3 regions of the Sinorhizobium garamanticum genome follow, and region 3 is predicted to be linked to each of the others. Evidence: riboswitches for the same ligand, from Rfam matches in the RefSeq annotation. Region 3 holds a riboswitch; each other region holds the start of a gene.
The links. Region 3 has a riboswitch for thiamine pyrophosphate ahead of thiD (bifunctional hydroxymethylpyrimidine kinase/phosphomethylpyrimidine kinase). Riboswitches for the same ligand answer to the same signal wherever they lie in the genome.
Positions count from the first base shown of each region.

Region 1 (3,266 bases), on a different replicon from region 3:
TGTCAAAACCCTCGAAATCCGGCGCCTGGTGCAGGTAGCGCACCGTCGCCGAGGGATGACGGAAGATTTCCCCCGATTGCGGCTCGACGAGGCCGGCGGCCATCTTCATCAGCGTTGACTTGCCCGAGCCGTTGCGGCCGACAAGGCAGATGCGGTCGCCGGGCTCGACCTGCAGGTTGGCGCCGGCGAGCAGCGGCGCGCCGCCGAAGGTCAGAAAGATGTCATCGAGCTTCAGAATGGGTGGCGCCAAGATTTCAGGCTCCGGAAAGATCATAGGGACGGGCGAGAATGACCCCCCGGCCGGATTTCAAGGAAAAGCGGACCGGCCCCTCCGCAACGTTGGAAATGGTCCGGGACGAGCCGAAGGGCAAGGCGAAGCCGTCGAGCGGATAGCGCGCGTTTTCGATGGAAAGTCCGGAAAGCGCGTTGAGTCCGAGGATAGAGAAAAGGCTGCCTTTGGGAAGGTCGATCTCCTCAGAGCCCGGCAGCAAGGGATAGGCCTCCTCCTCGCCGGAGGTCATCAGCACCGGCAACCCCTCTTCGGCGATTGCCACGGCGCGCAGCAGATGCAGGAAGGCATGGTCGCTTCTGGTGCCGCCGAGGGCACCGGCGAAGATCAGCGATGTTGCACCCCGCGCGAGCGCCGCCTCGACCCCGATCTCGCCGTCGGTCGCGTTCTTGGCCGCCGGATGGCGCTCGCGCGGCACCTCGGCGAATGCGGCCAACAAAGCGTCGTCGGTCGAATCGAAGTCGCCGACCCAGAGCTCGGGAACGACACCGAGCGCCTTCGCATGGCGCATACCGCCGTCAGCCGCGATGAAGCGACTGCCGGAAAGCTGGCTCGCAAGCCGCTCGGTGCGGGTGAGCGTGCCGCCGAGAAGTATGGTGAAGGTCTGTTGGGCCATGGCAGAAGCCCATAGCGCAAAGGGACGACCAGATCACGATGATTTTCGGTCGAATCGACCCAAAATCATAACCGCGATCGATTCTAATGGGTTAGAGCGGGATGCGGGCGGAAAACCGCGCGCACTCATCCCGCTCTAAGGAAAAGGCCGAAAGCCATATTGCGGCAGCAAGGGTTGCGCTCTTCGGCGGCCCGATCGCTCGCGATCAGCTTTCCGACGGAGCTTCGCCGGGAAAAAGCATACCGGCATAAACGCCGGGCGTCGAATCCGCTATCTCCACTGCGCCGACGGTGCGGGCGTAAAAATCCGCAGGCCCGACGCCGCCGATGACAGCGTAGCCGTAACCAGCGGCGCGCATCGCGAGCAGGCTTTCGATAAGCAGTGCCTCGCCGATCCCCTGACCGCGCATAGCCTCGTCGACGCCTGTCGGCCCGAAGAAACCAAGCGCCGTCACGTCGTGGCAGGCGAAGCCGACGATCCGGTCCTCGTGAACGGCGACATGGATCCTGGTCGGCGTCGACGAGAAGGCGGCCTCCGCTTCCGCCGCCCAACCGGCGCCGAACCGTTCTTCGATCCAGCCGAGCACGATCCTGCGTTCCGCAGCCATCGCCCGGCGAATGCTGATGCCAGGATCGAGCCGGGAAGCACGCCTTTCAGGCAGGGCGTAGAGACGAACGAGCATGTCTGGCATGAGAATACCTCCCGCTACGGCGCCGCGTTCAATCAGACGCGCGGTGTCGCACTTTGAATTGCTGCATGTCTCCATCCTCAAATCAGCCAAGACTGAGGAAGCATGCGGTAGGCGAACAAACGTCGCCGACAATCGTTTGGACTAATAGCGCAGATGGCTTGGACGGCAAATGTTTCCGCCGAAACTCGGCTTGCCAGACCTGCCGCCGAAAGCTAAATCTTTTGCTGCTCTAACGGGGTGCCTTCGGTCCGATTGCGGAACCAAGGCTGAGAGGCTCACGCCAACCCGCGGAACCTGATCCGGCTCATACCGGCGGAGGGATTAGAAGCGATCGGACCGATGCGCCCTTTTCCCGCAACATCAACAAGAGGGGGAGAGAGGTGCCCGTCATGCCCATTTACACCAAATTGTTTCGCCGGCTGGCGATTACCGCGATTGTCGCAGCTTTGCCGTTCGGCGCCAGTGCCGCCGAAAAGACGCTGACGATCTACACCTATGAGAGTTTCATCAGTGAATGGGGGCCGGGCGCGAAAGTCGCCGAGGCTTTCGAGAAAACCTGCAGCTGCGACGTCAATTACGTCGGCGTCGCCGACGGCGTCGAACTCCTGACGCGACTGAAGCTCGAAGGCGAGCAGTCGAAGGCGGACATCGTGCTCGGCCTCGACACCAACCTCGTCGCGGAAGCCAAGGCGACGGGCTTCTTCGCCCCGCACGGTCTCGACACCGCGGCCTTGAAGGTCCCGGGCGGCTTCTCCGACGACACATTCGTTCCCTATGATTACGGCCATTTCGCCGTGATCTACGACACCGAGACGCTGCAGAACCCGCCGAAGAGCCTGAAGGAACTGGTCGAGGGCGATCCTTCGCAAAAGATCGTCATCGAGGATCCGCGCACCTCGACACCCGGCCTCGGGCTGCTGCTCTGGGTCAAATCGGTCTACGGCGATGAGGCGGCCGCCGCCTGGGCCAAGCTCAAGGACCGGGTGCTGACAGTGACCCCCGGCTGGTCGGAAGCCTACGGCCTCTTTACCAAGGGCGAAGCGCCGATGGTGCTGTCCTACACCACCTCTCCGGCCTACCACATGGTGTCGGAAAACACCGAACGCTATCAGGCCGCTCCCTTCGCCGAGGGCCACTACATCCAGATCGAAGTGGCCGGCGCAACAAAGAACGCCAAGGACCGGGAGCTTGCCAAGACGTTTCTGGCTTTCATGACCGGCCCGGAATTCCAGTCGATCATTCCGACGACCAACTGGATGATGCCGGTCGCGGCAACCAAGGAACCCCTGCCGGACGCTTTCGGCAAGCTCGTCACCCCGGAAAAGACATTCCTGATGTCTTCCGAGGAGGTCGCCGCCAACCGCAAGGCCTGGATCGACGAATGGCTGGCGGCCATGAGCAAGAACTGAGGCAGGCTTGTCCGGTGCGGTCGAAAGACGGATGACGATTGCCGCCGGGGCTTTCAGCCTCGGCGGCATTCTGCTGTTCGTCGCCCTCGCCATCGTCGCCCTCCTTGCCCAGTCTGGCGGCGGTTATGCCGGCGCCCCGTTCGACGCCTATGTCTGGCGCGTCACCCGCTTCACGCTCGTTCAGGCGAGCCTCTCGACCATCCTCTCCATTCTGTTCGCAGTGCCTGTGGCGCGTGCGCTCGCCCGTCAGGCAAGCTTTCC
Region 1 is NZ_CP120373.1:1,439,487-1,442,752, reverse strand. Features, by position in the region: gene PZN02_RS06700 (ABC-F family ATP-binding cassette domain-containing protein) at 1-250, opposite strand, end outside; gene PZN02_RS06695 (thiamine diphosphokinase) at 255-905, opposite strand; gene PZN02_RS06690 (GNAT family N-acetyltransferase) at 1,111-1,596, opposite strand; TPP riboswitch at 1,820-1,934, shown strand; gene thiB (thiamine ABC transporter substrate binding subunit) at 1,986-3,005, shown strand; gene thiP (thiamine/thiamine pyrophosphate ABC transporter permease ThiP) at 3,037-3,266, shown strand, end outside.
Region 1: linked by a shared signal. The riboswitch ahead of thiB (thiamine ABC transporter substrate binding subunit) and the one ahead of thiD (bifunctional hydroxymethylpyrimidine kinase/phosphomethylpyrimidine kinase) in region 3 are both predicted to bind thiamine pyrophosphate.

Region 2 (3,266 bases), 760 kb from region 3:
AACATTGACGCCGGGTGAGAACAATGAAGCGGGCGGTGCCGACATATGAGCTTTACGGCGAGGAGTCCGGAGAACGTCCGGATTTCTGGCTGCATTGCGAGACGATCCCCTCGCGCAGCCGCCTGCACCACTGGGAGATCGGCCTCCACCGCCATCAGAGCTTCTTTCAGATCCTGTACATCGCCGGGGGTTCGGGTGACGCCCTGTTCGGCGAGACGTCGCAAGCGATCTCTCCCCCGGCCGTAATCACCATTCCGCCCACCGTCAGCCATGGCTTCCGCTTTTCCCGCGACATCGACGGTTTTGTTTTCACAGTCCTTGCATCACACCTGCCGGCTGCCCCGGGCGGCCGCAGCAGGCTGGGCAAATGGCTGTCAATGGCTTGCCTGACGCCGCTCGGCGAAAGCGAAGACGGTCGCTACATCGCCGAGACCTTGCAGCGCCTGGCAGAGGAATGGCAAGCGCGGCGCAGCCACCGCACGGGCCTGCTCGACGCCTATCTCTCGACGGTACTGACGCTGACGGCGCGTCTCGCAGAAGCGCCGCGCATTGACGCAGCTGCCGCGGAAAGCGAGAACGAGCGCCGGATGGAGCGCTTCGACGCGCTGCTTCGACAGCACGTTCTTGCGCACCGGCCGGCCGCGTTTTACGCGCGAGAGCTCGGTCTGTCGCAAACCCATTTGAACCGCGTGGTCCGGGCGATGACCGGGCAGAGCGTACACGAGGTCATTGCTGAAAGGCTGTTGAACGCCGCGCGGCGCGAGCTCGTCTTCACGCGTGCGAGCGTCCAGGAGATCAGCTTCCGCCTCGGCTTTTCAGACGCGGCGTATTTCTCACGTTTCTTCGTGCGCCACATCGGGACCACGCCGCGGGCGTGGCGCATGGCGGAGCGGCAAAAGCTCGGCGTGTGACGGTACGCGCTGTCTCGTCGGGACGGTTGAGCAGGCAGCCTAAGACGCCGGCAATTCCTCGATCGAATCCACCCGATCCGGATAGAAGGCCATGTGGTCCTTGATTTCACGCACCGCCGCATGCGGGTTTTCATAGGTCCAGATGGCGTTTTTCGAGCGCTCGCCTCCTGGGGTAATGCTGTAATAGGACGCGTCGCCCTTGTAAGGGCAATGCGTCGAATGCTCGGTGCGTGCAAGCAGCGACATGTCGACGTCCTTGCGGGGAATATACTGCACCGGCGGATAGGACGCCTCGCGGAGCGTCAGTGCATCGCGCGTATCGGCAACGACGCGGCCGTCGAGCTTGACGACGACGCGCGCTGGGTTGTGGTCAATGGTGATCGGATGATCGGGCCCGGGAATTTTGAACGGCTTGTCTGACATGAGCGAACACCTTTCGATTTCATCCTTCCTACATAGGGTCAGGCCTCCCGCTTCCCAAGGGCGGCAGTGGGCCGCGCGGGCTTCACCCGGCCAAACGTCGAAAAAACAGGGTTGACGCAGCGGCGATATCGGTGACTATTTGCATCCATTCACCAGGGGGGTCCCGGCAAGGGGCTGAGATACTGCTAAAGCGCGCAGTGACCCGTTGAACCTGATCCAGTTCATACTGGCGTAGGGACGGTGCGGACGTGCGAAGGCCAGGATTCCGATTCTCCGTGATCCATCGGCGTAGCGTCTTTTCATCCTTCCGGCTTCAGAACTGGGTCTCCAACGCGAAAACTTTGGAGCCTCAAGATGAATGTTTTCAAGCCTCTCGCAGCGCCCTCGGTCACGCAGGGCCCTCTTCCGGCCTCGCAGAAAGTCTACAAGCCCGGCGAGATCCATCCAGATATCCGCGTGCCGATGCGCGAGATCGCGCTGCATCCGACCTCGGGCGAGCCGCCGGTCACCGTCTATGATTCCTCCGGCCCCTATACGGTGGAGGGCGCGAACATTCGCATCGAGGCGGGCCTGCCGCCGCTTCGCCGCGACTGGATCCTTGGACGCGGCGACGTCGACGTCTATCAGGGCCGCAGCGTCAAGGCGGAAGACAACGGCTTTGCGACCGGCGAGAAACTGACGCCCGAATTTCCCGTTCGCCATGAGCCGCTGCGCGCCAAGAGCGGACAGGCCGTTACCCAGCTTGCCTATGCCCGCGCGGGCATCATCACGCCGGAAATGGAATTCATCGCCATCCGCGAAAATCTCGGCCGCAAGGCGGCGAGGGAGGCGCTTCAGCGCGACGGTGAAAGCTTCGGTGCATCGGTTCCCGATTTCGTCACGCCGGAATTCGTTCGCCAGGAAGTCGCCGCCGGCAGGGCCATCATTCCGGCCAACATCAACCATCCGGAATCCGAGCCGATGATCATCGGCCGCAATTTCCTGGTAAAGATCAACGCCAACATCGGCAATTCCGCCGTCACCTCGTCGATGGCCGAGGAAGTCGAGAAGATGGTCTGGGCGACCCGCTGGGGCGCCGACACGGTGATGGACCTTTCGACCGGCCGCAACATCCACAACATTCGCGAATGGATCATCCGCAATTCGCCGGTGCCGATCGGCACGGTTCCGCTCTATCAGGCGCTCGAGAAGGTGAACGGCATCGCCGAGGATCTCACCTGGGAGGTCTATCGCGACACGCTGATCGAGCAGGCCGAGCAGGGAGTCGACTATTTCACCATCCATGCCGGCGTGCGGCTGCCCTACATCCCGCTGACGGTCGACCGCGTCACCGGCATCGTCTCGCGCGGCGGCTCGATCATGGCCAAGTGGTGCCTGCATCACCACCGCGAGAGCTTCCTCTACGAGCATTTCGAGGAGATCTGCGACATCTGCCGCGCCTATGACGTCTCCTTCTCGCTCGGCGATGGCCTGCGTCCCGGCTCGATCGCGGATGCCAACGATGCCGCGCAGTTCGCGGAGCTCGAAACGCTCGGGGGGCTCACGAAGATCGCCTGGGCGAAGGATTGCCAGGTGATGATCGAAGGGCCCGGCCACGTGCCGATGCACAAGATCAAGGAGAACATGGACAAACAGCTTTCCGTCTGCGGCGAGGCGCCCTTCTACACGCTCGGGCCGCTGACGACCGACATCGCGCCCGGTTACGACCACATCACGTCGGGCATCGGCGCGGCGATGATCGGCTGGTTCGGCACCGCCATGCTCTGCTACGTGACGCCGAAGGAGCATCTGGGGCTGCCCGACCGCGACGACGTCAAGACCGGTGTCATCACCTACAAGATCGCGGCCCACGCAGCTGACCTCGCCAAAGGGCATCCGGCCGCCCGCGTTCGCGACGATGCACTTTCCCGCGCGCGTTTCGAATTCCGCTGG
Region 2 is NZ_CP120374.1:1,655,061-1,658,326, reverse strand. Features, by position in the region: gene PZN02_RS27575 (helix-turn-helix domain-containing protein) at 24-911, shown strand; gene PZN02_RS27570 (DUF427 domain-containing protein) at 951-1,334, opposite strand; TPP riboswitch at 1,479-1,590, shown strand; gene thiC (phosphomethylpyrimidine synthase ThiC) at 1,689-3,266, shown strand, end outside.
Region 2: linked by a shared signal. The riboswitch ahead of thiC (phosphomethylpyrimidine synthase ThiC) and the one ahead of thiD (bifunctional hydroxymethylpyrimidine kinase/phosphomethylpyrimidine kinase) in region 3 are both predicted to bind thiamine pyrophosphate.

Region 3 (3,266 bases):
ATCGGGATCGTGTCCGCGGTTCCGGACGAGGGCAAATCCGTCATCGCCGCAAACTTCGCGGCGCAGTTGGCCGCGAGCGGAAAGCGGACGCTCTTGATCGATGGCGATATCCGCAAGCCCGGCCTCACCCAGATGATCACGCCCGCCCCTCGCACGGGGCTCGTCGAGACGCTGATGGGTGAAGCCACCTGGCCCGCCGGCATCAAGGTCGACCAGCGCACCAAACTTGCGATCTTCCCTGTCGGCGGCGGGGCGTCCAACCATCAACCCCATCAGAGCCACGAACTGCTCGCCTCGGCTGCCATGGCAAACTTGATCGAGAATGCACGCAGCTCGTTCGACTACGTGGTCGTCGACCTCGCTCCGCTGGCGCCTGTCGTGGATGCGAAGGCCTTCGCTTCGCTTGCAGATGGTTTCATCTTCGTTGTCGAATGGGGAAAAACGCCGTCCCGACTGGTGCGCGACGTTCTGCATTCCGAGCCGCAGATCAATTCCAAGGTGCTCGGGGTTATCCTCAACAAGACCGACATGGATGAGCTTTCGAAGTACAGCGACTTCGGCGGTGTCGAGAAATATCGACATCGTTACGGCAAATACTATGTCGAGCATTCGATCAGCGGGGACCGCCCCGCAGCTTGAGCCGATGGGTGTCCGCATCTGCCATAGGTGGATGCGGATGCGGCCCCGCTCGATCTTTTCATTGTTCCATTGGATCAACAAAATGATCTACCGATTTGAAATTCCGCCGTTTTTGGCGAAACGCCCTACGACGGCTTTCGATCGACTCTGAAGATCCAGGCCAGCGCCATCAGTGCGACCACGCCCGCCAGAATGGCGAGTGCCAGGACATAGAACAGGAAAAATTCGAGCAGGCTCGGAACAAGCCGCAGCGCACGACCCAACACCGTCGGCGACCGACGCCAATCCGGCAGTTCGTCTCGGTTGAAAGCTTCCAAACGACGTGCAAGGAACTGCATATATCGCTGCCTTCGTGGAACCAGTCCATTAACCATGGACCAAAACATGTTGCGTCGCAACAGTGGCGACACCGGGGCGGCAGCTCGCATTCGACCTTGGGATACGGTGGTCCCATCACCACCAGCGGTGGAAGTGATGCACAGGCCCCCGTCCTGCGCCCACCGACAAGGTATTCGCTGCGGAAAGCGCAGCATGCAGGTAGGCCTTCGCCTCGCGCACCGCCTCCACCAAAGGCCGTCCGAGCGCGAGACCGGCAGCGATGGCCGCCGAAAGCGTGCAGCCTGTGCCGTGATCGTTGATCGTCTCGATCCGGGCAGCCGGGAGGCGGACAATCGCGTTGCCGTCAAAGAAGAGATCCGTTGCCTCGCTGCCTCGCCGATGACCGCCCTTGACCAGCACGGAACGGGCACCGGTCTTGAGAATGGCTTCGGCCTGCCGCGCCATCTCCGTTTCGTCCTCGGCGACGGAACGGCCGGTCAGCAATGCGGCCTCCGGCAGGTTCGGAGTGGCAACCAGTGCCAGCGGCAGGAGTTCATCTACCAGCGCCGCCACAGCATCCGGCCGCAGCAACCGGTCGCCGGAAGTCGCCACCATGACCGGATCGACAACGACCTGCTTACCGAAGCGGCGCAGTCCGTCGGCGATGGCGGCGATCGTCTCCCGGCGCGAGACCATGCCAATCTTGACGGCGGCGACGTTGAGATCGGAAAGGACCGCGTCGATCTGTGCCGTGACGATTTCCGGTGAAAGGTCGGCAACGGCGGCGACGCCCTTCGTATTTTGCGCCGTCACCGCGGTGATGACGCTGGCGCCATAGACACCGAGGGCGGAGAAAGTCTTGAGGTCAGCCTGAATGCCGGCCCCACCGCCGGAATCGGAGCCTGCGATGGTCAGCGCGATTGGCGTCATCGGATTTTCACCGTGACGACAGATAGAAACGAAAAAAGGCGCATCATGGTCGGTCTCCAGATTGGAACATCACGGAGATCCAGGAAATCGCGGAGAAGTGGCTAGAGCGCCTTCAAAGGCCCTGTTCCCGTTCCTACGCCGGCATAACCCGGATCAGGTTCAAGGGTCCGGCTCACCGCCATCTCAGCACCGCTCAGTGCTCCCCTCGGAATGTTGGCATTGTATCGGACAGCGGTGCCTATCTGTCAACGTGGTCGCCAGTCGGCTCGCCTGTGGTGTCTGCGAAGGCCTCATGAACCTCGTTGCGCGCGATCTCTGCGAGCGTGCCATCGCTAAATCGATACCGATCAAGGTGTCATGCAGTAGGACAATTGATACCGTTTCATCATGCCCTGTCAGACACGAAGGCTAGTGATGCCCTGCGCCCGATTGCGCGCAGGCGGTCAACGCCGAGACCGTCACGCGCACTTGCCGAGATGCCCGCCAGCACCGCCATCACATAGTCGGCGATCTCGTCCGCCCGGTCAGTCTCTCGCCGGGCGATGGCGTCGCGCACCACCTGCCGGCTGCGACGCCAGAGCGTCTTTGCCTTGTCGCAAGCGACGGCATCCGTACCGCCGCGCGCACCTTCGATAACCAGACAGCCAGTTGCTTCAGGATGTGCCGTATAGGACACCGCTGCTGCTTCGAACAGCGCCGCCAGCGCGTCGTCCAATGACTTTTCCGGCGCGAGCAAATGATCGAAGTCCAGGCCTTCCGTCTTCGCGTAGCGCTCCAGCGCACGCCCGTAGAGATCGGCCTTGCTGCCGAATGCGGCATAGAAGCTCGGCGGATTGATCCCGAGAGCTCCCGTCAGGTCCGTGAGGCTGACCGCATCATACCCCCGTTGATGGAACAGCGCCTGCGCCTTGCCCACGGCTTCGTCGACGTCAAAGGCTCGAGGTCGGCCGCGCGGTTTCACATTTTTTGTATCGCTCACTACAAAATTCCTTGCACTCGCCTTCCATTCCTTTTATGTAGCGCCTACTACATTTTCCTCAAGGAGACAAACATGGCGAATTTCAGTGGAAAGAAGATTTTGGTCATCGGCGGCAGCCGCGGCATCGGTGCGGCCATCGTCCGGCGTTTCGCCAATGAAGGGGCGACCGTTGCCTTCACCTATGCAGGGGCAACCGAGGCGGCAAAAGCACTGGCGTCGGAAACGGCCTCGACTGCGATCCAATCCGATGCCGCGGACCGGGACGCCGTCGTCAGGGTTGTGAGGAACCAAGGCGCGCTCGATGTACTCGTGGTGAACGCGGGAACCCTGGTGCTCGGCGATCCCCTGGACGTGGATGCGGATGCCGTCGACCGGATGATCGACGTGAATGTACGCGCAC
Region 3 is NZ_CP120374.1:422,012-425,277, forward strand. Features, by position in the region: gene PZN02_RS21885 (polysaccharide biosynthesis tyrosine autokinase) at 1-639, shown strand, start outside; gene PZN02_RS21890 (hypothetical protein) at 765-977, opposite strand; gene thiD (bifunctional hydroxymethylpyrimidine kinase/phosphomethylpyrimidine kinase) at 1,093-1,887, opposite strand; TPP riboswitch at 2,001-2,103, opposite strand; gene PZN02_RS21900 (TetR/AcrR family transcriptional regulator) at 2,273-2,866, opposite strand; gene bdcA (SDR family oxidoreductase) at 2,939-3,266, shown strand, end outside.